4 regions of the Halomonas sp. KM072 genome follow, and region 1 is predicted to be linked to each of the others. Evidence: predicted binding sites of a transcription regulator. Region 1 holds the regulator's gene; each other region holds the start of a gene.
What was found. The regulator sigma-54, encoded in region 1, starts transcription at its own class of promoters, with help from an activator protein. The targets are predictions, from matches to a motif close to TGGCACNNNNNTTGCTNT.

Region 1 (7,570 bases):
AGCGACATGATGTTGGCCGCATCGGCCTTTTGCTGCTGTTTGTACACGTGAATGCGGGCTGAAAACTGCTGGCCGCACTTGACCAGTTTGGTGGCGGCGCGGGCATGAAGGCCGCGTTGGTTGGTCAGCGTTAAGGTTCTTTCAGGCACTCTGGTTCCTTTTTGCCGAGTGATATCAGGGCGACGTCGTGTCGCTGGGAGGGGTGGAAGAAGCGGCATCGACGGTAGCGGGTAATTCGCTCAGCGTGTACTGCAAGCCCAATTCCCGGTGTCTGAGCTGAATAGCGCCAGTGCGCTTGACCAGCGATTGCGCCAGTTGCTCGACCATGTAGACAGAGCGATGCTGTCCGCCGGTACAGCCAATGGCCACGGTCATATAGCTGCGCTGACTGCTTTGGTAAGCAGGTAGCCATTTCTCCAGCCAGGCATGAATATCGTCACGCATGTCATCGACGATGGGGTAGCCTCTCAAGAAGGCCTTGATATTGGCGTCGCGTCCGGTGAACTGCCGCAAGCTGGGGTCCCAGTAGGGGTTGGGCAGGCAGCGCACGTCGAACACGATATCGGCATCCATGGGTACGCCCCGTTTGTAGCCGAAAGATTCGAACGTCAGGGTCAACTGGTCACGCCGCTGATGAGCAACCTGATCGGTGATGCGGCGGCGTAGGTCGTGTACCGAAAGACGCGACGTGTCGATCAGCAGGTCAGCCAGGTCCCGAATCTCGAGCAGGGTTTCTTCTTCTTTGTTGATGGCCTCTTCCAGGGTCATGTCGCTATCCCGCGTCAGCGGGTGGCGCCGACGGGTGGCCGAGTAGCGCTCCAGCAGAATGCGAGCGTCCGTGGTCAGGTAGATGACCTGAAAACGGATCTGACGCTGGCGTAGTTCTTCCAGCAGAGCAGGCAACTGTTCCAGTGCAGTAGGCAAGTTGCGCGCATCGATGCTGACGGCCAAATGAGTACGTCCGCCCTGTTGACGCAGTTCATCGACCAGCGAGCCCAGCAGCATGGCAGGCAGGTTGTCGATGGCGTAATAGCCAAGATCTTCCAGCGCCTGTAGGGCGATGGACTTACCGGACCCTGAACGGCCGCTAATGATCACCAGCTGCATAGCGCATCTCTCTTGGCTTGAGAAGGAATAGAGGGTTACCGTCGGCCTTGCTGCCCGGCAAAGGCTGCGCTAGGCAGCCTGCTCGCGAATCTTGTCGGTCAACAGCGTCAGCAGTTCACGCTGGCTGCTGACATTGCGCAATTGCTGGCGTGTGGCTGCGTCGTTCATGATCGTGGCGACCTGACCCAATAGCGCCAAATGCGTATCATCGGCTTCTTCGGGTACCAGCAGCACGAACACCAGATCGACGGGGTCACCATCGATGGCATCGAAGTCGACGGGTTCGGCCAGCTTGAGAAACCCAGCAATCGGCGTGCTGCAGTGAGGACTGCGTGCGTGGGGAATGGCCACGCCATTGCCGATGCCGGTACTGCCCAGCCGTTCACGGCCAATCAATCGACTGAAGACTTCCTGGCTATCCAGGCTGGGCGTGTTTTGAGCGATAAAGGTGCTGAAAAACTCCAGCACCCTTTTTTTGCTGCCCCCGGGCACGTCGTACAGCACGCGCTCCGGGGGGAGAATGGTTTCCAACATCATCGGGTTAACGCACGCCAGCGCCTTGGGCGCGGGCTTGTGCTTTTTCCTTGTGTTTTACGAGCTGACGGTCGATTTTGTCCGCCAGGGCGTCAATGGCTGCGTACATGTCGTTGTCCAGCGCTTCGGCATGAAGGTCGGCTCCTGCTGCGTGCAGGGTGCAGGCGGCTTGCTGGCGCTCCTTTTCAACAGATAAGGTGACCTGGACGGTCGTGATGTTGTCGTAGTGACGTTCAACGCGTTCCAGCTTTTCGTTTACGTAGTCACGCAAGGCGTCAGTCAGTTCAACGTGATGACCAGTGATGTTTACTTGCATTGACGTGCTCCTTATCCATCGGACTGTACTTCGATTGTAACCCTTTTTGGGCCATTGCAAAGCCCTCGTCGAGAGTTTGTTGGGCGAGAGCGTTTAACTAGCGTAAACGACGGCGCTCACTCGACGAAGGTATACCCATCGACTCACGGTACTTGGCCACGGTGCGGCGGGCCACGGTGATGCCGCCCGCTTCCAGCAGGGTGACCAGACGGCTGTCGGAGAGTGGCTTGCCCGGAGGCTCGTCCTGAATCAGTTTCTTGATGCGTGCTCGAATGGCCGTGCTGGAATGGCTGTCGCCACCTTCCTGGCCGCTGACTTGGCTGGAGAAGAAGTACTTGAGCTCGAACACCCCGCGCGGGGTATGAATGTATTTCTGGGTAGTGACCCGCGAGATGGTCGACTCATGCATCTCCACCGCTTCGGCGATATCGGCCAGAATCAGCGGTTTCATGGCTTCTTCGCCATGCTCCAGAAAGCCGATCTGCCGAGCAATGATCTCGCGCCCCACGCGCAGCAGGGTGTCATTGCGGCTCGAAAGGCTTTTGATCAGCCAGCGAGCCTCCTGGAGATGCTCTTTCAGAAACTGGTTGTCCTGGCTCTTGTCGGCGCGTTTGATCAGACTGGCGTAGTCGGGCTGAATACGCAGTCGAGGCAGCGCTTCCGGGTTGAGTTCCAGGTGCCAGCCCTCGTGATCGTGGCGTACCACCAGATCTGGCGTGACATAGCTGTCGTCGGTGATGCCGTAGGCGCTTCCAGGCCTGGGGTCAAGGCTGCGAATTAAACGGATGACATCGTCCAACTGCTCGTCGTCGAGGCTCAGGCGTCGCTTCAGCAAGCGCATGTCGTCCTTGCCAAGGGCTTCGAGAAACTGGCGTACCAGGCGTTTGGCAGGCATCAGCAGCGGGGTGTCTTCGGGCAGCGAGGCCAGCTGCAGCATCAGGCACTCCCGCAGGTCTCGGGCAAATACTCCGGTGGGTTCGAACTGCTGAAGGCGCAGCAGGGTGTTTTCGACCTCGCGCTGGCTCAGGCCGTCGTGGCCTTGTGCCTTGAGCCCCTCGCGAATGTCGTTGAGAGGCTGGGTCAGGTAGCCGTTGGCATCCAGCGCATCGATGAGGCTTTCGGCGATGGCATGTTCACGGGAGGAGAAGTCGGTCATGGCCAATTGCCAAAGCAGGTGACCGTGCAGGCTCTGCCCCGCCGCCTGACGCTCGAAGTCCGGGCCTTCGCTGCTGCCGCCCATGCTCCCCATGTCCTGGTACGTATCGGACCAGTCGCTGTCTACGGAAAGCTCGCTGGGGATGCTGTCTGCCCACTCGGCTTCCTGAGGCTCGCTGACGGCCTGTTCGCCAAACTCATCTTCCTGCTCGAGCATGGGGTTGGCATCCAGCGCCTGCTGAATTTCTTGACGAAGGTCCAGCGTCGATAGCTGAAGCAGCGCAATGGCCTGCTGCAGCTGAGGTGTCATGGTCAGCTGTGTGCCGATGCGCAGTTGAAGAGAAGCTTTCATGACCATCTGAGAACCACTCGTTAATCAGAAAGCTCCACCCTAGAGCGAGTCTGCGTTTGGTGCAAGTGCAATAAGCATGCCACTAAATAAAATGTCTTCGTGGGCCATTGTTTAAAGCCGGAAGTCGGCGCCCAGATAGACGTCACGTACCTTCTGGTTATTGAGGATTTCCTGGGGGTTTCCACTGGCGATGATGTGTCCGTCGCCAACTATGTAGGCAATATCGCAGATATCCAGGGTTTCACGCACGTTGTGGTCGGTGATGAGGACGCCAATATGACGCTTCTTGAGGGCGCGTATGATCGATTTGATATCGCCCACGGAAATGGGGTCGACGCCGGCAAATGGTTCATCCAGCAGAATGAAGGCAGGTTCGGTGGCCAGCGAGCGAGCGATTTCCACCCGCCGCCGCTCGCCGCCCGAGAGGCTCATGCCCAGGTTGTCGCGAATATGGGTGATGTGAAAATCTTCCAGCAGCGATTCGAGCTTGGCTTCTCGGCTGCTGCGGTCGAGCTCACGACGCGTTTCCAGAATGGCCATGATATTGTCGGCCACCGACAGTTTGCGAAAGATCGATGCTTCCTGAGGCAGGTAGCCGATGCCTGCCAGGGCACGTTCATGCATCGGCGCCCGGGTCAGGTCGAGATCGTCGATGCCCACTTTGCCAGCATCGGCCTTCACCAGGCCGACGATCATGTAGAACGAGGTGGTCTTGCCAGCGCCGTTGGGGCCTAGCAGGCCAACGACACTGCCTTGGGCAATTTCCAGGTTGATATCCTTGACCACGCGGCGGCGCTTGTAACTCTTGGCCAGATGCTGTGCATGGAGCGTCTTGACCGCTGCAGTGTCGGAGCTGATGGCTGTCACGAGGGGCTCTCTCTATTGCTCGGGCTGTAAAGTCATGCGGATGCGTTGCGGTGCGCTGCCGCTGACATCGGAGCGTGCTTGGACCACTCCGCGGTCGATGAAGTATTCGAGCCGTCCACCCTGGAAGCGATCCCCTTGCTGGGTCAGTTCGGCCTGGTCGATCAGCTCTACACGCCGCTCGGACACATGGTAGACGATGCGCCGCGCCCAGCCTTCCATGGGCGTCGTCTGGTCTTCCAGCTGGTTGCGCAGGTAGGCACGCTCGCCCGTGGCGACGGCCCGGGAGAGCTCGCCCGCCTCGTTGCGATGAATTTCGACACGCTCTCCGCGCAGCTGCATTTCACCTTGGCGAATGTCGACGTTGCCGGTATAGACCGCCGTGCCCGCACGTTGGTCCAGGTCCAGGCGGTCGGCTTCCACTTCAACGGGGGCCTGTTGTTGAGCGGCGGCAGGCAGCACGCCTACCACCATGGGAACGGCAAGGGCGAACAGTGCCGTACGAAGCAGGGCGTTCATGGCGACTCCTGAGAAGATTGGGGGGCGGGCGGATGCACGCCGCGCACGTTATCGATCAAACTGACACGGCTGTCGTCCAGCCAGACATCCATGCGTGAGGCTTCGATGCGTTGAGGTGGCTGCTGCAGTATCACAGGGGTGTCGCTCCAGGCATGACGCTCCAGTCCATCATAGTGCAGCAGGTCGGTATCCAGCTGCCAGCCTTCGTCCGGCGCCAGCAGGCGCGCGGATCCGGCCAGGGTCAGCGCCTGGGAGTCCATGTTCAAGGTGCCGGTGTCGGCAATGGCCAGCCATTCACGCTGCTCGCTGTCGAACAGGGTGGCGCGTGGTGACGTGACGTGGGTCATGGCCGCCTGCGGGGTATGTACCAGACGCGGTGCCACCAAGGATTGCTGAAGCGTACCGTCTTCACCGAACAGGGTGATTTCGGCATTTTCCAGCACGTGTCCGGGCTCTTGGGCCTGGGCCTCGGGGTCTACTTCGCGCTGTTGAGGGGCGCGTGGATCCAGCCACACCAACAGCCCACCCAGGGTGATGACCAGGCCCGACAGCCAGATGCGTTTTCTCACCCTGATGCCCATTCAGACGGAACCGTGCAGATAAGTGTCGAGTACGGCGTCCCAGTGCCCCTGGCTGGTGAGCAGCGTGTCACAGATTTCGCGCACGGCGCCATGCCCGCCCAGGCGATCGGTAATCCAGTCGGCGTGGGTGTGCATGTAGTCGGGGGCGTTGGGCACAGTGATGCCGACGCCGGAGCGCTTGATCGGCGCGAGGTCCGGGAGGTCGTCGCCACAGAACGCAACCTGTTCCAGGGTAATGTCTAACCGTTGGCATAGCCCGCGCAGGGTGGCGAGCTTGTCTTCACAGCCTTGGTAGACATGGCTGATGCCCAGCGCTGCGGCACGCTGGCTGACCATGGGAGAGTCACGGCCGGTAATCAGCGCGACGTGAATGCCGACCCGTTTCAGCAGCTTCAGCCCGTGGCCATCCTGGGTGTGAAAGGCCTTGATTTCGATGCCATCGGCCTGGAAGTACAGGCGTCCGTCGGTCAGCACGCCGTCCACGTCCAGGGCCAGCAGTTTTACACGGCGTATACGATCTAAAAGTGCGTCAGGTAGGGCCATAGAGTCTCCGTATCATCCATCATTGGATCATGGGTCAGATAACGCCGCTTGCCAGCAGGTCATGCATATGCAGAGCGCCAATCGGGCGCTGCTGTTCATCGACCACGGCCAGCGCCGTGATACGACTATCTTCCATTATACGCACGGCTTCGGCCGCCAGAACGTCGGGGCCAATGCGTTTGCCAGGCCGTGTCATGACGTCGTCCACCTTGACGTCGCGCAGGTCGTGAAACTGGTCCAGCGTGCGCCGCAGGTCGCCATCGGTATAGACACCGGCCAGCCGACCCTCATTGTCGATGACACAGGTAAAGCCGAGCCCCTGGCGGGTGATTTCCAGCAGGGCATCGCGCAGCGGGCTGCCCAGCGCCACCCGAGGCAGCCGCGCGCCGTCGTGCATCAGATCGCGTACCCTTAGCAGCAGGCGTTTGCCCAGGCTGCCGCCAGGATGCGAGAGCGCGAAATCTTCGGCCGTGAAACCGCGAGCTTCCAGCAGTGCGACGGCCAGCGCGTCACCCAGCGCAAGCGCCGCCGTCGTCGAGCTGGTGGGGGCCAGGTCCAGTGGGCAGGCTTCACGTTCGACGCCGCTGTCCAGGTGGGCCTCGGCATGCCGTGCCAGGGTCGAATCAGGGCGCCCCGTCATGCTGATCAAGGGAGTTCCCAGGCGCTTGAGCAGCGGCAGCAGAGCCGTGACTTCGCCGGTTTCGCCCGAGTTCGACAGGGCCAGTACCACATCGCCCCGGGTAATCATGCCGAGGTCGCCGTGGCTGGCTTCGCCGGGATGAACAAAGAAGGCGGGCGTGCCGGTACTGGCCAGGGTGGCCGCCAGTTTTCCGGCGATATGGCCGGATTTGCCCATGCCGGTCACCACCACACGACCCTTGCAAGCCAGGATCAGCTGGCAGGCGCGGTCGAAGCTCTCGTCCAGCTTGGCTTGCAGGCCGCCAATCGCGGCTTGCTCTATCTGCAGTGTCCGCAGTGCGCTTTCACGCAGTGAGCTGGGTGGGGTGGGGGGCTGGGGCATGGTCGGTCTCGTTCTCGTCATCACGGTTGATAGCCTTCAAGAATAACATCTTGCGGCGGCTTTTAGCCAAACCACTGGCAGGCCGTGGCCAGCAGGCAAGGTGCGCGTGGCTGTTCCTGTGGGTGGCGTTAGGATACGATGTTCGATAATATTTCGAAAACACTGTTTTTTAAACCGCCGATCCGGGCTCGACATGCCCGCGTCGGCGAGCGAACGAGGGGTGTGATGCCCATGACGGATATGCCCTTTATCCAGGTGGAGGATGTGTACTTTTCCCGCGGCGACCACGATATCTTTCGTGGCGTGAGCATGAGCATTCCGCGTGGGAAAGTCACTGCCATCATGGGGCCCAGCGGAACCGGCAAGACCACCCTGTTGAAATTGATCGGCGGGCAACTGGTGCCTGATCGGGGGCGCGTGCTGATCGATGGGCAGGACGTGCATCGGCTGTCTCGCAAGGCGCTGTTTGCGCTGCGCAAGCGAATGGGCATGCTGTTTCAGAGTGGCGCGCTGTTTTCCGATCTGGATGTCTTCGAGAACGTCGCTTTTCCACTACGCGTGCATACCGACCTGCCCGA
Region 2 (7,570 bases), 1.9 Mb from region 1:
AGAAACAGTTTCGAACAGTAGGCGTTGTCGTAGGAGTGCATGGCGGTGGTGTGGCTGGCGGTCACGCGGCTGCCCAGCTCATGAAACAGTGCCTCACAGGCGAGCACTTCGAGAAACCGCGAGTTGGGATCATCGATTTCGTCGCAGTGTACATCCACCAGGCGGTCGTACTTGATGGCCAGCTCGATGACGCGCTTCATGGACGCCACGCCCAACTCTCGCGTGTACTCGAAGTGAGGAATGCCGCCTACCACATCGGCGCCAAACTCCAGCGCCTCTTCCATGAGCTTGTCGCCGCCAGGGTAAGAGAGCAGGCCATCCTGTGGAAAGGCCACCACCTGAATGTCGATTTTGTCCTTCAGCTCGTCTCGCAGTGTGCAAAGGGTTTTCAGGCCTACCAGGCTGGGGTCGCTGGTGTCGGCATGAGTGCGCACGAACTGCACGCCGTTGCCGATCAACAGGTTGAGGGTCTTCAGTACGCGCTCCCGAATGTCCGCCTCGTCGAGCAACGGCTTACGCTCTCCCCAGCGTTCGATGCCCTCGAACAGCGTGCCGCTCTGGTTCCAGTGAGGCTCGCCAGCGGTCAGGGCCGCATCCAGGTGGATATGCGGCTCGATAAACGGCGCACACAGCAGTTTGCCGCCCGCATCCCTCTGGCCTTCGCCTGCCGTTTGCGGCGCATCCTGAGCGGTGATTGCGGTGAAGACGCCGTTCTCGATATCCAGCCGATAAAGCCCAGGACGCTGGCGAAGGCGGGCATTGATGATCTGCATGTTCATAAACAGGTGCTCACTTATTGTTTGGCTGTCGATGGGAAGCTATCACCCAGCGTAGCGTGCTTCAGACGTAGCAGCACGGCGTAGCTGCCTGCCGCGACTACGACACCCACCAGCGGCGGTAGTAACGGAGAAAAATAGGCAGCCCCGGCACCAATGGCATAGGCGGCGAGGCCGCGCCGATTGAAATCGGGTAGCTGCGCAGAGGCCAAAGCAGGGTAGCGGCCTCGGTGCTTGAGCCAAAAATCAGCCATGATCACCCCGCCCATGGGAGGGATAAACGTGCCGAGCAGCACCAGAAATGGAATGAGCAGGTTGTACATGCCACCTACCGCCAGCACGGTACCAATGGCGGCGCCGCTGACGGTGACCAAGCGGCGCTTTTCGGTGCGCAGCAAGTTGCATCCCGCCACGGCGAAGTTGTAAATCGTGTTGTCCTGGGTCGTCCATATGTTCAGGAACAGCATCAATACCGCGAGGGAGAGAAAGCCTTGGGCAATGAGAACATCGACGATATCTGCCTGCTGGTAAATCATCGTGCCCAAGGCACCGGTCAGCACCATCAATCCATTGCCAATGAAAAAAGCGCCCAGCGTTGCGATCACCGCAACTTTCGGCGTCCTGGCAAAGCGACTCCAGTTGGTCGCCTGGGTGCCACCGCTGATGAAGGTACCGATAATCACGGTGATCGCCGCTGCGACACTCATACTTTCCGTTGGCGTTTGCTGGCTTAATCCTGCAAAGCCGCGCACATCGACCAGCCCGGTGAACAGGCTGACCAGGATGAAGAGCATCATGGCGGGTACGGCGAAGCGCGACAGCCAGTCCATGCCTCGATAGCCGATCATGGCGGTCACGCAGAATCCAAAGCCAAACAGCACCATCAAGGGGATTTCCAGCCATTCAGGCATCCCCGTGGTGCGTACCAGTACCAGAGCTATCGTGGCGGTTCCCCAGGCGTACCAGCCAATCTGGGTGAAGCCGAGGATGATGTCAGAGAGTTTGCTGCCTTTTTCGCCGAAGCAGAACCGTCCCATCAGGACGGCATTCAGGCCGCTCTGGCAGGCGATATAAGCCAGCGTTGCTGCGTAGATACCCAGTAGCAGGTTGCCTGCCACGATAATCCACAGTAACTGGCCAATCGGGAAGGCTTGGCCCAGGGAGCCACCCGCCCACATGGTGGCGGTGAAAAAGGTAAAGCCAAGCAGTACCGCTGAGGTAGAGAGTAGCCCTTTCCGAGCCTGGATGGGTACTTCGCTAAGTGGGTAGTCTGAATGGTGCATCTTTTTCCCCTTCGATACGTCGTCGCGTGTCATGGTCAAGAAAGATGCAGCAAGCCGCATGCCAATCAGGCGTGGTCAGGTAACAAGAAACGTTTAAATTTTTAGCTACTCGTGCGCGTCTTTAATGGTAGTTTGCGAAAAGAAGACAGGAATAACGAACGCGCACGCGCACCACAAGGTAACGAGCGCTCTGCATGGCGTGGCGCTAACGTGCCATTGACAGGATCGATGATCAGCAATGGGCGATGTGGCAAGACGTGGCTGAGGGGGAGTCGGCCAATATGAAACCATCAAGCTCGGAAGAGCCACCGTCGCCAGCCGTCCGGTTGCCCTGGTACCGGACGCTGGTCGGTAAAGTGGCGGTATTCATGGTGCTGGGGGTAGTCTTTGCCTACTCCATGGGGGCCTTGCTGGGCTTTGCCATCGTGGAGCGCAGTGCACGCGAACAGTGGGCCCGGGAAGCGCTGGTGAATGCACAGATCGTGAGCGCCACGATTCGGCGTATCTACACGAATGTCGCGGTACGCACGGACCTCTCAGGCCAAGTGACGCACCTGGTGTCCGAACAGCCCATTGGTGATGAAGACTCGGTGCTCAGCACGGGGTTCAGCCCCGTGGATGTGTTGGCGCTGGCGAGTGCGCAAACGCGCAAACGCGCCACAACGTCTGGCTGTTTTCACGTTTGCCAGATGGCGGCTTCGCCATGGTCGCCGATGCCCACCACGGTGAAGAGACCACGCTCGAACTCCCTCACGTCCCAGAGCTGTCGCTGGCTGCTTCTGGCAGTGAGCTGTACGTGGGCTTTGCCCGGCTTGGCGAGCAGGAGCACTTCATCAGCGCATTGCCCATCGTATCTCCTCAGGGGGAGTTATGGGGGGTGTCGGTTGCCACCATTGGCACCAAGGCGACGCTGTACCAGGTGCACCGCGAGCTTCTGCTGAAAGTCGTCGCCTCACTGGGCGTCGTGCTGTTGGCCACGGCCTTGCTGCTGAGCCTGCTGATGCATCAGCTGTTCAAGCCCGTGCCGCGTCTGATCAAGGCGTTGACGCATATTTCCCATAACCGAACCGAGCAGGCAACGCCCTACACACAGCGCCAGGATGAGATTGGCTGTATGGCCCAGGCCATTGAAGCGTTACGCAAAAAAGTCGTCGAGCGCGAGCTGCTGCTTGAGGTCAAGGAGGAGGCGCTCAAGTTCCAGCACCTGGCGCACCACGATGCGCTGACCAAGCTGCCTAACCGTGTTCAGTTCAACGAGGCCTTGCAGGTCGCCGTCGCGCAGCTGTCGGGAGGCGAGCGCTTCAATGTGATGATTTTTGACCTGGATCGCTTCAAGGCCGTCAACGATACGTTAGGGCATGCCGCCGGGGATGAACTGCTGGTCCAGGCCAGCCGACGGGTACAGCGGCTGTTGGCCGAGCGTGAGCTGGTGGCGCGCCTGGGAGGCGATGAGTTCGCGATTCTCCAGCCTGTTCACCACCATGCGCTGGACGAAGCCAGTGTGCGGGCAGGGCGGCTGGTCGCTGCGCTGCGCGAACCCTTTGACCTGCAGGGAGAGCGCGTCCAGATTGGTGTCAGCATTGGGATTGCCCTGGCCCCACGGGATGGCGAAAGCAGCCATACGCTGTTGCGCAGTGCCGATGTGGCGCTTTACGCCGCCAAGGCCATGGGTCGAGGGCGTTATCAGGTGTTCAGTAGCGGCATGACCATGGGAGCCAGCCATGACGTGTAGCGTGATCGGGCGGTATATCGCGTTGATGGGCTTGCTGCTGCTGGCCATGGGCACGGCCAGCGCCCAGACAGGCTCGACGCTTGCGCGCATTCAGCAGGATCACACCATTCTGATTGGGCACCGAGAACACGAGGAGCCGTTCTCCTACGTGGTGGAAGGGCGGCCCATCGGCTACTCCATCGATATTTGCCAAGCAGTGGTCGACAGCATCAGCGCTCGGCTGGGTGGGCCTGCGCTGGCAGTCACCTTCGTGCCGGTGACGCCCGCCAACCGCTTCATCCTGCTGAGCAAGGGCGATATCGACCTTGAGTGTGGTGTGACGACCAATACCGCAGAGCGGCGTCGGCAGGCAGCATTTTCCTATCCCCATTACTTCAGTACTACTCGCTATGTGTCGCTGGCGAAGAATGCGCTGGATCGCATCGAAGACCTGACAGGGCGCAGCGTCGTATCGACCACAGGGACGCTCAATATCGAGCAGCTCAATGCCATGAACCGGGAGCAAGGCCTCAATATCTCGGTCATGCTGAGTCGCTCCCACGACGAAGCGTTCACCATGGTAGCTGCCGAGCAGGCGTCTGCGTTCGTGATGGACGATATCTTGCTGGCGGGCCTGGTGGCGTCCGATGCCTCTCCCGAGCGCTTTCATATCTCGTCGGAAGCGCTGAGTGACCCCGAGCCGTATGGCCTGATGTTGCGCCGTGACGACCCCGAATTTTTAGCCTGGGTCAATGAAGCGTTGCGTGCGCTCTATCAGAGTGGCGACATGCTGGCGCTTTATGAGAAGTGGTTCTTGTCTCCCATTCCGCCCGACCAGCAGGTGGTGGGGCTACCCATGAGCCCTCAGCTGGAGGCCGTTCTGGCACACCCGGAAGCATTCGCTGAGTAAGGAGTGAGTCATGTCACGAAGATACAGGCGCTGGTGGGTGGGGTTGATGGCCTCCTTGGGCGCCAGTGCGTTGGCGTTCGCTGCCGAGATCGACACCTTGGAACGCCTCAGGGAAACCGGCACGCTGCGAGTTGGCTATGGCGATACGGCGCCTTTTTCCTATGCGGATGATCAGGGCCGCGTGGTGGGGTATTCCATCGAGCTGTGTCAGCGGGTGGCGGAGCATTTACAGCAGCAACTGGCACTTCCCCACCTGGAGATCGAATACGTCTTCCGTACCCCGGGTAACCGGGTTCAATTATTGAATAGCGGTGTGATCGATATCGAATGCAATGCCAGTACGAATACGGCAGAGCGCCGCCGTAGTGCGGATTTTTCGCTGAGCCACTTTTTCGTCTCCGTGCGCTATGTTGCGCTGGCCAAACATGGGTTTGCCACGTTGCAGGATCTGGCGGGGCGCAGCGTCAGTGTGGCGCGGGGAACGGTGAACGTGGGGCAGATCAATCTGGCCAACCGCGAGCAGCGTTTGAACCTGTCGGTAGTGCCGATGGAAACGCTTCAGGAGGCTTTTGACCTGGTCACCCAGGAGCGGGTGGCGGCGTTTGCCATGGATGACATTCTGCTGAGCACGATGATGGCAGAAACCGGCAACCCCGCGGCCTATCGCCTGTCGGAAGAGGCGATGACGCTTTTGTCGAGCAGGTGAACCAGGCGCTGCGCCAGATCTATCAAAGCGATGAGATGCTGGCGCTTTACGAGCGGTGGTTCCTGCAGCCGTTGCCCGGCAAGGAACTTACCCTGAACGTGCCGCTGAGCGAAACGCTGAAAAACCACTTTGCCAATCCCCAGGCCTTCCCTCAGATCACCCCTCAGGCTGTTTTACAGGACTAGGCGCGGGCTTTTTTAGCCGTGGCAGTACTGGGGGCTTTCTCGCGTCGTTCGGCCAGGTGCTCTACCTTGCGCTGCTTTTCGTACAGGAAGCGCAGCACTTCCTGGCGGTAGCGGTTGTAGCGGGGGTCGTCGGCCAGCGCGATACGGTTGCGGGGGCGCGGCAGGTCGATGTCGAGAATTTCGCCAATGCGCGCCGAGGGGCCGTTGGTCAGCATCACGATACGATCAGACAGCAGCACGGCCTCATCCACATCGTGGGTGATCATGATGACGGTATTCCCCAGCTCGTCCTGAATGCGCATCACCTCTTCTTGCAGGTGGGCGCGTGTCAGCGCATCCAGGGCGCCAAACGGCTCATCCAGCAGCAGTACCTTGGGCTCCATGGCCAGAGCGCGGGCGATCCCTACCCGCTGCTTCATGCCGCCGGAAATCTCCGACGGGCGTTTGTCGAGGGCATGGGACATACCGACCATGTCCAGGTTCTTGAGAATCCAGGCGTGGCGTTCGGCCTTGGTCTTGCGGCGGACAAAGGTCTTGTTTACCGCCAGCGCCACGTTCTCGTACACCGTGAGCCAGGGCAGTAACGAGTGGTTTTGGAAGACCACGCTGCGGTCGGGGCCTGGCGCATTGACCTCCTTGCCATCCAGAATGACCGCGCCAGAGGTCGAGGAGGTGAGCCCGGCGATGATGTTGAGCAGGGTCGACTTGCCGCAGCCCGAATGGCCAATGATCGAGATGTACTCACCCTTGGCGACGCCCAGGTCGATCTCCTTGAGCACGTTGGTAGTGGCACCTTTGGTGGCAAAGGTCATGTCCACCTGCTCGACGCTTAAATAGTGTGAAGCCATGATCCAATCTCCTGGGTTAGCTTTGGGTGGTGCCACGAGTCACGCACTGGCCGATGAAGGCCACGATGCGGTCAAGAATGAAGCCCACGATGCCCACATAGATGAGTGCCAGCACGATGTCGCTGAGCATGGAGGCATTCCAGGCGTCCCAGATGAAAAAGCCGATGCCCACGCCGCCAATCAGCATCTCGGCGGCCACGATGGCCAGCCAGGAAAGCCCTACCCCAATGCGCAGGCCCGAAAAGATATAGGGTGCGGCGGCGGGCAGCATGATGCGGGTGAAATACTCCATGCCGTTGAGGCGAATCACGCGGGCCACGTTACGGTAATCCTCGGGGATATTACGTACCCCCACCGAGGTGTTGATGATGATGGGCCAGATGGCGGTGATGAAAATCACGAAAATGGCCGAAGGAGTGCTGTCCTGAAACCCGGCCAGTGAAATCGGCAGCCAGGCCAGCGGAGGCACGGTGCGCAGCACCTGAAACACGGGGTCGAGGCCACGCAGGGCCCAGGTCGATTGGCCCACCAGCACGCCCAGGCTGATGCCTACCACCACCGCCAGCAGGTAGCCATAGGCCACGCGTTCCAGGCTGGCCAGAATCTGCCAGCCCATGCCCTTGTCGTTGCCGCCGTAGTCGTAGAAGGGATGAATGATCAGCTCCCAGGTATCGTTGAGCACCTGCGAGGGCGGCGGCAGCGCCGCGCCAGGATGGGAGCACAGCGCTTCCCACAGGCCGATCAGAATGGCCAGCACGACCACCGGCGGCAGCACGTTCTTGACCAGGGTATCGCGCAGGCGTAGCAGCACAGGGTGCACGCCTGGCATGGGGGTAGACAGCGTATTCGCTCTTGATGAAGTCGTCATGAGGTTCTCCCAGGCTGCCTGGCTCAGGCCAGCGCCTTGATCTCCAGGCTATCGAGGTAGGCTTGCGGGTTTTCCGGATCGAAGACCTTGCCGTCGAACAGCGTTTCGACGCCGCGAGAGGTGGAGTCCGGAATGTCTGCCGAGGCCACGCCGAGGGCGTGAGCGGCTTCTCGCCACAGGTCTTCGCGGTTGACCTGATTGATCAATGTCTGGGTGTCGAGGTTTTGAGGCATGTAGCCCCAGCGGATGTTCTCGGTCAGAAACCACAAGTCATGGCTCTTGA
Region 3 (7,570 bases), 1.2 Mb from region 1:
GTCGGGGGCACTGCTTCGCCCGTTACGCTGATGACTGCAACGTTTACGTTCGCAGTGAGAAGGCGGGAGAACGGGTGATGCGCCTGCTACGCCGGTGTTACAACAAACTGCGCTTGGTGATCAACGAATCCAAAAGTGCAGTCGCCAGCGTGTTCGGTCGCCAGTTCCTCGGCTACGCCCTGTGGCAAGGGAGGGGTGGAGACGTTCGACGGGCGGTATCCGCCAAGGCGTTACAGGCGTTCAAGCTCCGGATCAGGCAACTGACCCGGGGGGCAGGTGGTCGCAGCATGGCCCAGGTGGTGGAGAAGCTCCGCAGTTACCTGCTCGGCTGGAAAGGGTACTTCAGGCTGGCACAAACGCCACGCATCTGGCGATCACTGGATGAGTGGATACGTCGCCGCCTGAGAATGCTCCACCTCCGGCACTGGCGACGGGGCAAGACGATCTACCGGGAGCTGACCCGCTTAGGCGCGAGTTCCTGGGTTGCGGAATCCGTGGCGGCGCTGAGTCGTCGCTGGTGGCATAACAGTCGCTCTGCCATCCATAATGTGCTGACCATTGCCTACTTCGATCGGTTGGGAGTGCCGAGACTCTCGTGAAACCTCAACTTCTCGAACCGCCCGGTGCGGACCCGCATGCCGGGTGGTGTGGGAGGGGCGGAACCTATGGGTTCCCCCCTATCCCGATTGGGCAGAATAGGTGAGGAGACAGCGTGGTGAGCAAGCGGCGTGTTGCATGGTCAGCCATATTACCCACAGGAGTTTTCGTGGCTGCCTGCCTGTGGGTAAGCGCTGCCCAGGCGCAAACGGTGTACCGCATCGTCGATGCCCAGGGCAACGTCACGTTTACTGATAACCCCGAGCGCGGAGGCGAAGTGCTGCGGCTGGCGCCCTTGCCCAGCTTGCCTGCCGCGACCCGCCCAGCCGCGCCTTCGGCGGCACGGCCTTTGGGGCGTCCGGGCCAGCCGTTCATGCCTTATGACCGGTTCGTCATCGTTGCCCCCGCGCCAGGGGCGTCGCTGCGCGGTGGCATGACACCCGTGGAGGTCAGCGTTTCCCCTGCGCTGCGCGAGGACCACCAGATCCAGCTGCTCGTCAACGGCGAGCTTAGCCAATCTCCTCTGCACAGCGATGCTTTTTGGCTGGCAGGCCTGCCTCCAGGGCAACATCGTTTGCAGGCAGAGCTGCTGGACAGCCAGGGGCGTATTCAACATCGCACCGATCAGGTGACGATTTTTATCGCCGATTAATGCAATGCACTATAATGGTGCATTAGGTTGACTAACTCTCCCTGCCCGTGCGCTATAAATGCCCGAGCGGCACCGGCTGGCTGCCCCCAAGCCGTGCATGGCGTCGTTTTGGGTAACTTGGCGCGCTTTTTGCACTTCCTCAGCTAAATCTCTAACGCAACGGTTAGCGACGCTTCAGGACACGCCATGTATCAGCGCTTATTGGAACACCTCACCACGGCGGTACTGCTGCTGGACGGCGAACTTCGGGTTCGCTGGATGAATCCGGCCGCCGAGGCGCTGTTGGCGGTGAGCTTCAGCCGCGTACAAGGCATCAGTCTGGATACCTTGCTGGGCGGCGATGAGAGTATCGATGACGTGCTGGCCAAGGCACGCGATGCGTTTCACCCTTACACCCAACGCGAAGCGCGTATTACGCCGCTCAACAGTGAACCCTTGACGGTGGATTACACCGTGACGCCGCTGTCTGCCGAAGAGCTGCTGTTGGAGGTGGAGCCCCGTGATCGGCTGATGCAGATTTCTCGAGAAGAAGCGCTGACCACCCGCCAGGAAACCATCAAGGTACTGGCCCGCGGGCTGGCCCATGAGGTGAAAAACCCCTTGGGCGGTATCCGCGGTGCGGCGCAGCTGCTGGAGCGCGACCTGGACGACCCGGCCTTGCGGGAGTTTACCCACATCATCGTCGAGGAAGTGGATCGTCTGCGCGATCTGGTGGACTCCATGCTGGGCCCCAATCGCATCATCAAGCATGAGCCGGTGAACATTCACAAAGTGCTGGAACGCGTGCGTGCGCTATTGCTGGCCGAGCACCCGCAGGTCACCGTTCATCGCGATTACGACCCCAGCTTGCCCGACCTCTTTGGCGACGAGTCGCAGATGATTCAGGCGGTCTTGAACGTGGCCCGCAACGCGGTACAGGCCATGAGCGAAGCCGACACGCCGTCCCCCACGCTGACCCTGCGCACCCGTGCCCGCCGCCAGTTCACCCTGGGGGCCGAGCGCCATCGGCTGGTCAGCGAGGTGGGTGTCATCGATAACGGCCCCGGCATTCCCGATGCGCTTCGCGAAACGCTCTTCTACCCCATGGTGTCAGGTCGCGCGGAAGGCAGCGGCCTGGGACTGTCGATTGCTCAGTCAATTTTGCACCAACATCAAGGATTGATCGAATGCGATTCTCGACCCGGACACACCGAATTTCGTTTACTGATTCCATTGGTTATTAATTTACCGGAGATGCGTCATGACTGAGGCGACACGTACCGATGTTGCACGGGTGGTTATCGTCGATGATGACCGCGCTATCCGCTGGGTACTGGAACGCGCGCTGGCGCAACCCGACCTGGATGTAGAGTGTATCGAGCGGGCGGATACGGCGCTGGCTCGGCTGCTGGAAAACCCGCCGGACGTGCTGGTCACCGATATTCGCATGCCAGGCATCGACGGTCTGGACTTGATGTCCCGCGTGCGTGCCGCCCATCCTGATTTACCCGTCATTGTCATGACCGCCCACTCGGATCTGGATAGCGCGGTGGCTTCTTACCAAGGGGGCGCTTTCGAGTACCTGCCCAAGCCCTTTGATGTCGACGAAGCGCTGGCGCTGGTGCGGCGCGCGGTGGCTCATGCCCGCGAGCGGCAGCGGCCGGTCAGCGTACCGGAAGGGCTGAGCGCCGAGATCATCGGCGAAGCGCCTGCCATGCAGGAGGTGTTTCGCGCCATCGGCCGCTTGTCGCACTCTCATATCACGGTCTTGATCAATGGGGAGTCGGGCACCGGTAAAGAGCGGGTGGCCCAGGCGCTGCATCAGCACAGCCCGCGCTCCGGCAAGCCGTTCATTGCCCTCAATATGGCGGCAATTCCTCGTGACCTGATCGAGTCGGAACTGTTTGGCCATGAGAAAGGCGCCTTTACCGGTGCCGCCCAGCAGCGCCAGGGGCGTTTCGAGCAGGCCAACGGCGGTACGCTGTTTCTGGATGAAATTGGCGACATGCCCGCCGAGACGCAAACGCGCCTGCTGCGGGTGCTGGCTGATGGCGAGTTTTACCGGGTCGGCGGCCATACGCCGGTCAAGGTGGATGTGCGCATCATTGCCGCTACCCACCAGAACCTGGAATCTCTGGTGGATGAAGGGCGTTTTCGTGAGGATCTGTTCCACCGTCTGAACGTGATTCGGGTGCACCTGCCGCGCCTGGCCGAGCGCCGTGAAGACATCCCCCGCTTGACGCGTCACTTTTTGGCGGAGGCGGCCAAGGAGCTATCCACCGATATCAAGGTGCTGACGCCCGAGGCAGAAGCTCACCTGACGCGGCTGCCGTGGCCGGGTAACGTTCGTCAGCTGGAAAATATCTGCCGTTGGCTCACCGTGATGGCATCAGGGAGGGAGATCTTGATCGAGGACCTGCCTCCCGAGCTGCGCTCGGTCAGCGCGCCGGAAGGAGGTGCTTACGGTGATTGGCGTTCGGCCTTCCGGGATTGGGCCGACCACGCCCTGGCCGAAGGGCATACGCACCTGCTGGAAGAAGCGGTGCCGGATTTCGAGCGCATCCTGATCGAAACCGCCCTGAAGCATACCGGGGGGCGCAAGGGGGAAGCGGCCGAGCTGCTGGGCTGGGGGCGCAATACCCTGACGCGCAAGCTCAAGACGCTGCTGCCTGCGCTTGCCGACGAGTAGGCTGTTGATCGCCGTAGGCTCGGCGATCCCGGCTCGGAACCACTAAAAAGCCCGCTGACACGGTCAGCGGGCTTTTTCATGCCATCCTGTTCACGGCATGCGGGGCAGCTTAGTCGTCTGCACCCGGTACGCCGCCCAGCTCTTCGATCAGCGCCTTGTAGCTTTCGGTCTGCTCGGTGAGGGTCTGAGTGACAAGCAGAACAATAGGAGAGGACGCATCACGCTGCACACGTGGCCAGAAACCGCGTGAAATCCGCCAAGATGACATCCAGGCTTTGGTGCAGCCGATGGTCGTCATCCACCATGCGCAGCGAGAGCCGCTGGCGCTGGGCGTGCTCGATGACCGGGCCTGGCAGCACCACATCGTCCTGCCAGCCATGGATCACATGGGTGTGTCGGGCCTGAATGAAAGGGGAGCTTTCCGGGTAGCGGGGCATGCCGAGCGCGGGAGCCAACAGGAAGCAGCCCAGCATGGGCGTCTCGGCACTCAGTGCCGCACTGATCCAGCCGCCCAGGCTAGACCCTGCCAGAATGCATCGGGATGGGTCGTCGCCTCGGGCATTCAGCGTCTCACGCAGGTGGCTCAAGCGGGCCGCCGGCTCGCTCATGCCGCGATAATCCATGACCACGGGCTCGCAGTCATCCACGTGTTCCGCGACGCCTTTCAGCGCCTGTATCTTCAGGGCGCCTGGGCCGCTCTCCAAGCCGTGGGAAAGAAAGACCGTCATCATCATGGGGTTATTCCGCCGAGCGCTGAATGGCGGCGCCACCCCGCTCGATATCCTGACCCATACCACGAACCGTATTACATCCGCTGATGACCAGCAGGGTCGACATCAAGAGTATGCCAAGCAGCATGGAGCGTTTCATGAGCGTGTCCTCAGTGGGGCCCATCCTCGAGAGTGGGGCATTCGGTGTATAACATAAGCGTTAACGAGAGGGCTCGCCACTGGTCGTGCTGACTTTGTGACACAAACGGCGTTGGCAGGCTAAAAATGCGCTATACGCATTTGTCTCATGTGCCAGTTTTATACAGGTTTCGGGTCGTCGGTGGGCTGGATTGGCATAGCAGGGTGGTTTTTTTATTTTCATATGTATTTGTTTTTTATTTGCTTTTCTATTTTTTAAAAGTTTTGGCCTGGCTGATGCATTATCATGGACAGTAGCATGAACTGCCTCGGGTTCACAGGGAGTGTCCCCTTTCTTCATCGACAGTGTGGGCAGGCTAACAGGCAGTCAAGGAGGGCAGGACGCCCAGAAAGCACCAGGGACGTGTAGGGACATCGAGCCTGCTCACTCTTGCCAGCACCTGGATGTGCTGGCCATCAAGGCCAAGGATCGGCAGCGATGCAAAACAGCCATCTCGCGTTTGTGGGATGGTTTTTTTGTGTTATTTTTGTTGTCTCAAGTAACTGATTTTAGATACTTTTACAAATCCATCCCTTCATCTGTACAGTAATGGTACAGATGGGCGCAGTGTTTTGGTCTATCCTGTCGTGTAGACCAAATTTCAGCGGTGAGAAGACGTCAACGCAACGGCCGCACACTGACAGGGACACGCGTTATGGCGATGGTATTGATGTTATGCATGTTCGTGCTCTTCTTGGGGTTTTCGGGGGTAGGCCTGTATATGGCGTTCAAGACGTCATTTTCAGGGGGCCTGGAAGAGCGTGACGACATGCCACCTGATATGTAAGTCCTCCCTTGCAAGACATCCGTCCCAATGTAAAACGCCCGCTATTGCGGGCGTTTTGCTATCCGATGTTTACCAAACAGCGCGTAAAGCATCGCCCAGTCGGGCGGTGATACAAGCGCGCACCGCGTAGCGGTGCCAGATTGACCTCGCCTCATTACCCTGATATTTATACAGCATGACAAAGCGTGCCTACAAAGAGCGGTTCTACCCCACCTCCGAACAGGCTGAGCTGCTGGCGCAGTCGTTCGGGTGTGCCCGTTTTGTCTGGAATAATACCCTGGCCTATCGCACCGAGGCGTATCAGCAGCGCGGTGAATCGGTCCCGCACTCATCGGCGGAAAAGCGACTGGTGGGCTTAAAGGCGGAGTTTCCGTGGTTGCGGGATGTTTCCAGCGTGATCCTGCAGCAAACGCTCCGCGACCAGAAAGCCGCCTTCGACAACTTCTTCAACCCAAAGCTCAAGGCGCGCTACCCACGTTTCAAGCGCAAGGATTGCCGGCAGTCGATCCGGCTGACCAAGGCCGCGTTCCGCTATCGGGATGGTGAGATCACTATCGCAAAAGCGAAGACGCCGTTACCCATCCGATGGAGCCGGTCACTACCCTCTGCACCCTCTACCATCACGATTTCACGCGATCGTGCTGGACGCTACTTCATCAGTTGCCTGTGTGATTTCGTGCCAAAAGCGCTTCCGGTCACGCGCAAAACGGTCGGCATTGACCTCGGCTTGAGCGATTTGTTCATTACCAGTGACGGCGCAAAATCGGGCAATCCGCGTCATCTGAAACGCTACGAGGCGAAGCTGGCCTGCTTGCAGCGCCGGTTGGCGAAAAAACAGGCAGGTTCAAACAACCGCAACAAACACCGTTGGAAAGTGGCACGGCTACATGCCAAGATCGCCGACTGTCGCCGTGACGCTACCCACAAAGCGACCCGCGCACTCATTAACGAAAACCAAGTCCTGTGCGTCGAGTCACTTAATATCATTGGTATGATCAAGAATAGACGGCTTTCTAAATCCATTAGCGATGCCGGGTGGGGTGAGTTCGTCCGGCAACTGGAATACAAGGCCGCCTGGGCGGGGCGCCAACTGGTGAAAGTGAGCCAGTGGTTCCCCAGCAGCAAGCGGTGTCATGGCTGTGGCTACAAGGTTGAGAAACTGCCGCTGTCGCAACGTCACTGGCACTGCGAAAGCTGCGGCTATCCCATTGACCGCGACATCAACGCGGCCAGGAATATACAAACCGCCGGGCTGGCGGGGTTAGCCTGTGGAGCGACCGGAGCGGAGGGCAGCGGCCTGGCTGCTATCTAGTGAAGGCGTGTGGAAGCAGGAAGGTTCTGGGGGTGATCTCAGAACCCTCGCCCAAAGCGCGAAGCGCGGCGGGCGGGGAGTGTCAGTTGCCTTGCCATCGACCCTTGCCACGGTCGGGCACCATCCTGCCAAAGTAGAGCAATCCGAATGCCAGCCAACCGACGGTCAGTATGGCGGTCAATCCCAGCACGGCGGGTGCGCCAAACTGGGCAATCAGCGGTAACGCGGCGGCGGTGAACAGGCCGCCCCCCACCACGGGTTCGAACATCAGCTGTTTGTAGCCAAAACTCTCCAGTGCGCCGGACTTGTTCTTGGGGTCTGCCATGCGCATCAGCAACAGTCCGGTGACGGTCACCCCCATGGATTGGCCGAAGTCACCAATACCGCGTTCGAACCAGTTCTCGGGGATCACGCGAGGGGCGATCACGATCAGCACGAACAAGCCCCAGGCAATCCCGGCCAGTGCCAGCAGCAGGAACGGGATGAAGTAATCGCCCAGCGTGGTCAGCGAAAGCGTCGCGAGGGCGGCTACGATGGTGAAATCCAGCGCGGTGCCCGCAATACGTGACATGGTGCGGGTGGATACGTGCCGTTCCAGCCCAAAGCGCATGACACATAGCTGTACGATCACCCCGCCAATCATGG
Region 4 (7,570 bases), 1.2 Mb from region 1:
GAGCTTCGTGCTGCACCCGGAGGACCTGGAGGCCTGCCAACGCTACATCGAAAAAGTGTACTGCACCGGCGAACCCCAGGGGGTGATCGAGTACCGTGTGCAGCACGCCAACGGCGAGTGGCGCTGGCACTTTACCAACGGGGCACCGCTGCTGGACGAGCAGGGGCGGGTGATGAGTTTTCTGGGGATTTCCCATGATGTGACGCCGCGCCGAGAAATGGAGCAGACAATGCTGCATCTGGCCCAGCACGATACCTTGACCGACTTGCCCAACCGGTCGCTGTTTTTCAGCCACTTGAGCAGTGCCATTGCTCAAGCCAAACGGTGCGATACGCCGCTGGCGCTGCTGTTCATCGATTTGGATGATTTCAAGCCGGTCAATGATCGTTTTGGCCATGGTGTCGGTGACCAGTTACTGCAGGCCGTGGCCCAGCGCCTCCGGCAACGGCTGCGCGGGGGCGACCATGTGGGGCGCATAGGGGGCGATGAGTTCGTGGCCATGCTGGGCGGGCCCGTGGGTGCCGAAGAGGCCCTGAGGGTGGCAGACCAGCTGTGCCAGGCACTGGCGGTGCCGTTCACGCTGTCGGTGGGGGAAGTCCATGTCTCGGCCAGTATTGGAGTGGCGCTGTTGCCCCTGCACGCTGCTGAAGAGTCCACGCTGATCCATTGTGCCGACCAGGCGATGTATCAGGCAAAGGCGCAGGGGCGTAACCAGGCGGTGCTCTATGCGCCCGTTTCGCCAGGTGCTTCGTGACCCACGTACTGGAACAGGAAGTTGAGCGCGGCGGGCAGGCTGGCTCGCCATACACGCCAAGTGTGCCCACCGGGGTACAGGTCTAGCCGCACCAGCTCTGGCTGAATGCGTTCCATGGCCTGGCGTAGCTGGCGAGCGTGGTATTCGGCGTCGTATACGTCACTGCGCCCGGCACTGATGTAGAGCGGCACGGGCGGAGTGTCGCCCTGTTCGGCGGCGGGGCGCGGTGTGACCTGAAGGCGATAGTGTTCCAGGTGCGCGGGGTAATTGAGCTGCTCCCACAGTGCCTGGTCGAACTGGCCTCGTTCATCCAGAAAGGTGGGGTGGCGGTGCGCCGAAGAGTTGCTGGGCGGCGTGGGCACGTAGCTGGCCGGGCTCAGCGCGGCGGCGGCAGCAAACATTTCGGGGTGTTCCAGCGCGAAGTTGAGCGCGCCGTAGCCGCCTGCCGAAAGCCCGGCCACCCCACGCTGCTCACGAGTGGTGCCCACGTGGTAGTGGGCTTCGATGTGAGGCATCAGGTCGTTGAAAAAGGCGCTGCGGGCGGGTTCGTTATGGCCATCTACCCACCAGCTGCGGCTGCCTGGCATCACGAATACGGCGGGGGGGATATGCCCTGCCTGAATCAGTCGGTCTGCCACTTGTGGCAGGTTGCCCCGAGTAGCCCAGTCCAGCTCGTTACCGAAAGAACCGTGCAGCAGGTAGATCACGGGGTAGGGCGTTGTCGCTTGGCTGTCATAGCCATCGGGTAAATACAGCGTATAAGGGTAATCGTAGCCCAGCGTGGGGGAGTAGAACTGCTCGCGCACCACCTCGCCTGCCAGTGCGACGTTGCTCAACACCAGCCAGCCAAAGAGCCCGGCCAAGCGTCCAGCCAGCAGAGCAATGCGTTGCAAGGCAGTTCTTCTGATCACGGGGCCTCCGGAATTTACGGGCATTTACAAGGTCGGACAACAGGCGGCTCGCGGGTGTTCACTCTCGGCCGCTATCTAACAGGATAGCGGCTAGGCGGTGCGCTGGGGGAAAACCGGGAGGCTGGATGCAGAAAATCGAGGAAATCTACTGGCTTCGTGCTTACGGCTGCATTGCCGTTTTTTTGGTGCGCCCGGCACGGGCGCACTCCTGGAGGTGCAAGTCCTCCCGTGAGCTGGCCACAGCGAACGAAGCGAAGCGCAACTGCGGAAGGGCGACCGACCGTGGGGAGGAAGCGTGGAGCGTAAACCGTGAGCCGATGAACAAGAATCGGATACGAGGCACTGCCAAGCAGGGCGAGCGGGCCAAAAGTCGCGAAGCTCTTGTGGCCAAGGCGAGGCGGTGTAAATCCGGCGGTTGTGCGGTGAAGGAGTGTGTTCTTACCCGGGGAGATCTCGCCTCATGTCTGAAAGGGCGACGTGGCAACACGGAGCGAGAAGTCAGCAGAAGCCATAGTAGCTGCTTGGTCAGGGCGAAGGGCTGAACGAGAAGGAGCGTCAAACGCCTTGTCGATGAGCACTGTAACGCATCAGATGCCCGCGTCAGCGGGGCGGATCGCGGAACGGAAAGGTGAAGCCTTGCCGAATGCGCTCAGCGATGAAACAGGGCTCCCGCGGCGAGAACCGGAAGGCGCAGGGCGAAGCCTGCTTGAGCAGGCCTTCGCACGAGAGAATATGCAACGGGCATGGAAGCGCGTGAAGGCCAACAAGGGATCGGCAGGTGTGGACGGGCTGGATATTGCCCAAACCGCGGAACACCTGCGATGGGTGTGGCCGGAGCTTCGCCAGCAACTGCTGAGCGGCTCCTACCAACCACAACCCGTTCGTCGGGTCGGCATCCCGAAACCGGACGGCAGTGAGCGGGAACTGGGTATCCCCACCGTCACCGACCGTCTGATTCAACAGGCACTGCTGCAAGTGCTGCAACCTCTGATTGATCCCACCTTCAGCGAGCACAGCCACGGCTTCCGCCCGGGCCGCCGGGCCCACGATGCGGTGCTGGCTGCGCAACGCTACGCCCAACAGGGCCGCCATATCGTAGTGGACGTTGACCTGTCGAAGTTCTTCGACCGGGTTAACCACGACATCCTGATCGACCGCCTGAAGAAACGCATAAACGACCCCGGAGTCATCCGGCTGGTGCGTGCGTATCTCAACGCGGGCATCATGGATGGTGGCGTGGTCATGGATCGGCATGAGGGCACGCCGCAAGGCGGGCCGTTGTCGCCGTTGCTGGCCAACGTTCTGCTGGACGAGGTGGATAAAGAGCTGGAACGTCGGGGGCACTGCTTCGCCCGTTACGCTGATGACTGCAACGTTTACGTTCGCAGTGAGAAGGCGGGAGAACGGGTGATGCGCCTGCTACGCCGGTGTTACAACAAACTGCGCTTGGTGATCAACGAATCCAAAAGTGCAGTCGCCAGCGTGTTCGGTCGCCAGTTCCTCGGCTACGCCCTGTGGCAAGGGAGGGGTGGAGACGTTCGACGGGCGGTATCCGCCAAGGCGTTACAGGCGTTCAAGCTCCGGATCAGGCAACTGACCCGGGGGGCAGGTGGTCGCAGCATGGCCCAGGTGGTGGAGAAGCTCCGCAGTTACCTGCTCGGCTGGAAAGGGTACTTCAGGCTGGCACAAACGCCACGCATCTGGCGATCACTGGATGAGTGGATACGTCGCCGCCTGAGAATGCTCCACCTCCGGCACTGGCGACGGGGCAAGACGATCTACCGGGAGCTGACCCGCTTAGGCGCGAGTTCCTGGGTTGCGGAATCCGTGGCGGCGCTGAGTCGTCGCTGGTGGCATAACAGTCGCTCTGCCATCCATAATGTGCTGACCATTGCCTACTTCGATCGGTTGGGAGTGCCGAGACTCTCGTGAAACCTCAACTTCTCGAACCGCCCGGTGCGGACCCGCATGCCGGGTGGTGTGGGAGGGGCGGAACCTATGGGTTCCCCCCTATCCCGATTTTCATTGGCTGGACCATTTGAACCAGCGGGTAGATAACCTGGCCACCGACCTCATGCGGATTCCCCTGGTGTTGGGCACCCCCGTGTTCCTGTTCATCTCGATATTCGTTTTCGCCGTGCGTTACGACAAGCAGGTCCCGCCGGGCTTTCTGTTCCAGCGGGTCAAGTACGTCATGCTGCCTTACCTGATGTATGGCTTTATCTATTCGACGGCAGAGTGGTGGCGGTTGGCGGGCAGCGACGATGCTGTGGGCTTTTTGGCCAACGCACGCAGCTACTTCATCTATGCGGGCTGGCACGGGTATTTCTTGATCATCGCCATGCAGTTCTATGCGGCGTATTGGGCATTTACCCGCTGGCAGCTGTGGCGGGTGAATCCGGTGCCCTGGCTGTGGGTGGCGTGTGTAGTCAGCATGGCCTACTGGGGGCTGGCGTACTGGTTCCAGGTAGAACCCCCAGGCTACTTGCTGTGGATCGCGCCCCTGGGGTGGGTGTATCTCTTCTTTCTGGCGCTGGTGCTGGTGCGCTATTACCCGCTGGTGCCTCGTGCCGTGCTGCAGGAGCGCCCCGTGTGGCTGCAAACGCTGTCGCAGTCCCGTTGGCTATGGGGGTGGGTGGCGCTGATCGTGATGGCCACCTTTGCTCATTGGCTGGCGTTCTCTTCCAAGGAAGTTTGGGTCATTCCCTTTTTCGTGCTGGTGACCATGCGCCGCTTGAAGGGGCGCCGAGCGCCTGGCTGGGTGCGCTATATCAATGTCTACTCTTTCGGTATTTACCTGGCCCACCCGATGTTTTTTGCCATTACCGATATCTTGGTCGGCGTGGAAACGCTGCCGCTGGTGCTTTACGCACTGCTCTTGATCGTGGTGGCCAGCGTGGGCTCGGTGCTGTTGAACAAGGCGGTGAACACCACCACCTGGGGCGCCATGCTGTTTGGCAAACGCCTGAAAGTATGAGGTTGGCGTTAGGTAAGCCTCGCTGGGGCCGTTCAGTATGCCTTGTGGATTGGGGAAGGCGTTGAAGAGTGATGAAGGGATGAGGGCGACGATCAGTGTGGGGGTGTTTCGGTAGAAAAGCGTGCTTTCAACGCGCTCAGTGGAGAGCCTCGCGGCAACCCCAGTGCTTGCCCGCTGAGGGTCTTCAGGCGGGTAGGGCAGGCATGCAGGCGCTGTAGCAGGTCGGTCATTGCCGTGACCTCCAGCTCGGGGTCGAAGCCCCCCAGGCGTTCCAGCCAGGTTCGGCTGATGGCCATGTAAGGGGGCAATGCGGCGTTAGGGCCACGTAGCTGCTGCCACAGGCGTTCTGGCAACCGAGGCGTCATCGCGCTGATGATCAGCGCATCCAGCGTTTGCGTATCCAGCTCGGGGTACAGCAGGGGCCATAGCTGTGAAGGCAAGACTTGCTTATGCATGGCCACCAGCAGCCATTCGGCCTGGCTGACATACGCCGCCTGATTCAGGCGAGCGCCTAGTTTCTTCTCTGGGGTGACGAGGCAGTGGGCGTGGAAACGGTGCTCCAGGGTCGCGAAGCGCTCATCCAGAAACGCGGCGGTCACGATCACGGGCACGAGATGCTCGGCCAGGCCAGATTGACGAATGGAGCGCAGGTGGCGAGGAAGGCAGGCTCCCACCACGGAAGCATCGACGATAAAGCAAACCGTACCCATGTCAGTGGCTTCCTTTGTGTTAATTGCTCACATTTTGTAATTTATTGTAGACATTGGTTTCTTTTTGCAGCAAGTGGAATGATCGAGAAGCATATAAAAATAGACCGTCTGATTAATGCACTTATTTTGTGCAACTCCGATATTTTCCGTATTTTTTTTGGTGCAAATTGGGCGAGGGAAGTGCTCCATGTGATGACGTGACGAGCCAATGCGACATCAAGAGGCATCAGGAATAATGATTTTTGCTTTTTGAATCATGCTGTTATTTTTTTGAAAGCCATATTGGTGCAAAGTTGGCATGCTACGTGCTTATATTTCGTGACAGCTTCGTAGGCAGTTTCATGAACAGTTTCATGGGCCGTTTGTCAGTCGCTAGCAGGCCATAGGCAGAAGCCGCTTGGCGTGCTACAACGATAGCCGGTCTGAAATGATCGCTGGGCGATTTGTTATCCATGGTCAAGCAAACGTAAAGCGAACAAAAAAGACAAACGCGCCACGTGCCAAGGCATGTAGACGATTTGTTGAATAACACTTTTATCGATAGCTTATTGTTTCAAGCTCTAAGCCACGCTCATACCGGAGGACACTATGTCAGCCAAGACTCTTGCGCTAATCGAAGAACATGACGTTAAGTGGGTAGACCTGCGTTTCACCGACACACGCGGTAAAGAGCAGCACGTGACCGTGCCTGCGCGTGACGTGAACGAAGAGTTTTTTGAAAACGGCCAGATGTTCGATGGTTCTTCCATCAATGGCTGGAAAGGCATCAACGAGTCTGACATGATCCTGCGTCCGGAGGACGGCACCGGCTTCCTGGACCCCTTCACCGAAGACGCTACCCTGATCCTGCGTTGCGACATCATCGAGCCTGCCACCATGCAGGGCTATGATCGCGACCCGCGCTCTATCGCTAAGCGTGCAGAAGCTTACCTGCAGTCTACCGGTCTGGGCGACACCGCCTTCTTCGGCCCCGAGCCGGAATTCTTCATCTTCGACGAAGTGCACTGGAAGTCCGACATTCAAGGCTCCATGTACAAGATCACTTCCGACGAAGGCGCCTGGGCCACCGACAGCAAGGTCGAGACTGGCAACCTGGGTCACCGTCCGCGCCTCAAGGGTGGCTACTTCCCGGTGCCGCCGGTCGACAGCTTCCACGATATCCGTGGTGCCATGTGTAATACCCTGGAAGCGATTGGCCAGACCGTCGAAGTACACCACCACGAAGTGGCCAACGCCGGTCAGAACGAAATCGGCGTGAAGTTCAACACGCTGGTGAAGAAGGCCGACGAAGTTCAGGAAATGAAGTACGTGATCCACAACGTGGCGCACGCTTACGGCAAGACCGCTACCTTCATGCCGAAGCCGCTGGTAGGCGACAACGGTTCTGGTATGCACGTACACCAGTCGTTCTGGAAAGATGGTCAGAACCAGTTCGCGGGCGATGAGTACGCTGGCCTGTCTGAAATGGCGCTGTACTACATCGGCGGTATCATCAAGCACGCTCGTGCTCTGAACGCCTTCACCAACGCTTCTACCAACTCGTACAAGCGTCTGGTACCGGGCTTCGAAGCGCCGGTCATGCTGGCCTACAGTGCTCGTAACCGCTCTGCGTCTATCCGTATTCCTTACACTGCCAGCCCGAAAGGCAAGCGTGTAGAGACTCGCTTCCCTGACCCGACTGCCAACCCCTACCTGGCGTTCGCAGCGATGCTGATGGCGGGTATCGACGGTATCAAGAACAAGATCCACCCTGGCGATGCCATGGACAAGAACCTGTACGACCTGCCGCCAGAAGAAGGCAAGTCCGTACCGACAGTGGCCAACAGCCTGGATCAAGCACTGGAAGCACTCGATGCTGACCGTGCGTTCCTGACCGAAGGTGGCGTGTTCACCGACGATATGATCGATGCCTACATCGAACTGAAGATGGAAGACGTCGAGCGTATCCGCATGACGACTCACCCGATCGAGTTCGACATGTACTACAGCTGCTAAGCTGATGGCATGACTGCTAAGATCACCCTTGCGGTGTGACGAGCCAAAACCCCGCTTCGGCGGGGTTTTTTTTTAGTGCGCCCGGCACGGGCGCACTCCTGGAGGTGCAAGTCCTCCCGTGAGCTGGCCACAGCGAACGAAGCGAAGCGCAACTGCGGAAGGGCGACCGACCGTGGGGAGGAAGCGTGGAGCGTAAACCGTGAGCCGATGAACAAGAATCGGA

Region 2: a site for sigma-54 is predicted at 2,106-2,123, ahead of codB (cytosine permease). Genes of this name have one in related genera too.
Region 3: a site for sigma-54 is predicted at 1,368-1,385, ahead of glnL (two-component system sensor histidine kinase NtrB). Genes of this name have one in related genera too.
Region 4: a site for sigma-54 is predicted at 5,647-5,664, ahead of glnA (glutamate--ammonia ligase). Genes of this name have one in related genera too.

What each region holds. Positions count from the first base shown of each region.
Region 1 is NZ_CP136132.1:926,715-934,284, forward strand. Features, by position in the region: gene RVM26_RS04160 (HPr family phosphocarrier protein) at 1-149, opposite strand, end outside; gene rapZ (RapZ family nucleotide-binding protein) at 175-1,107, opposite strand; gene ptsN (PTS sugar transporter subunit IIA) at 1,177-1,644, opposite strand; gene hpf (ribosome hibernation-promoting factor, HPF/YfiA family) at 1,649-1,957, opposite strand; gene RVM26_RS04180 (RNA polymerase factor sigma-54) at 2,055-3,470, opposite strand; gene lptB (LPS export ABC transporter ATP-binding protein) at 3,576-4,322, opposite strand; gene lptA (lipopolysaccharide transport periplasmic protein LptA) at 4,344-4,847, opposite strand; gene lptC (LPS export ABC transporter periplasmic protein LptC) at 4,844-5,428, opposite strand; gene RVM26_RS04200 (KdsC family phosphatase) at 5,429-5,971, opposite strand; gene RVM26_RS04205 (KpsF/GutQ family sugar-phosphate isomerase) at 6,006-6,992, opposite strand; gene RVM26_RS04210 (ABC transporter ATP-binding protein) at 7,224-7,570, shown strand, end outside.
Region 2 is NZ_CP136132.1:2,861,918-2,869,487, reverse strand. Features, by position in the region: gene codA (cytosine deaminase) at 1-779, opposite strand, end outside; gene codB (cytosine permease) at 794-2,059, opposite strand; gene RVM26_RS13565 (diguanylate cyclase domain-containing protein) at 2,763-3,791, shown strand; gene RVM26_RS13560 (amino acid ABC transporter substrate-binding protein) at 3,781-4,680, shown strand; gene RVM26_RS13555 (amino acid ABC transporter substrate-binding protein) at 4,691-5,386, shown strand; gene RVM26_RS13550 (hypothetical protein) at 5,383-5,571, shown strand; gene RVM26_RS13545 (ABC transporter ATP-binding protein) at 5,568-6,419, opposite strand; gene ntrB (nitrate ABC transporter permease) at 6,436-7,287, opposite strand; gene RVM26_RS13535 (CmpA/NrtA family ABC transporter substrate-binding protein) at 7,311-7,570, opposite strand, start outside.
Region 3 is NZ_CP136132.1:3,610,763-3,618,332, forward strand. Features, by position in the region: gene ltrA (group II intron reverse transcriptase/maturase) at 1-599, shown strand, start outside; gene RVM26_RS17210 (DUF4124 domain-containing protein) at 767-1,249, shown strand; gene glnL (two-component system sensor histidine kinase NtrB) at 1,436-2,497, shown strand; gene glnG (nitrogen regulation protein NR(I)) at 2,490-3,917, shown strand; gene RVM26_RS17225 (YqiA/YcfP family alpha/beta fold hydrolase) at 4,136-4,648, opposite strand; gene RVM26_RS17230 (entericidin A/B family lipoprotein) at 4,656-4,787, opposite strand; gene RVM26_RS17235 (RNA-guided endonuclease InsQ/TnpB family protein) at 5,789-6,925, shown strand; gene RVM26_RS17240 (sodium/glutamate symporter) at 7,008-7,570, opposite strand, start outside.
Region 4 is NZ_CP136132.1:3,602,193-3,609,762, forward strand. Features, by position in the region: gene RVM26_RS17175 (diguanylate cyclase domain-containing protein) at 1-754, shown strand, start outside; gene RVM26_RS17180 (alpha/beta hydrolase) at 724-1,665, opposite strand; gene ltrA (group II intron reverse transcriptase/maturase) at 2,236-3,597, shown strand; gene RVM26_RS17190 (acyltransferase family protein) at 3,740-4,642, shown strand; gene RVM26_RS17195 (hypothetical protein) at 4,735-5,352, opposite strand; gene glnA (glutamate--ammonia ligase) at 5,941-7,347, shown strand.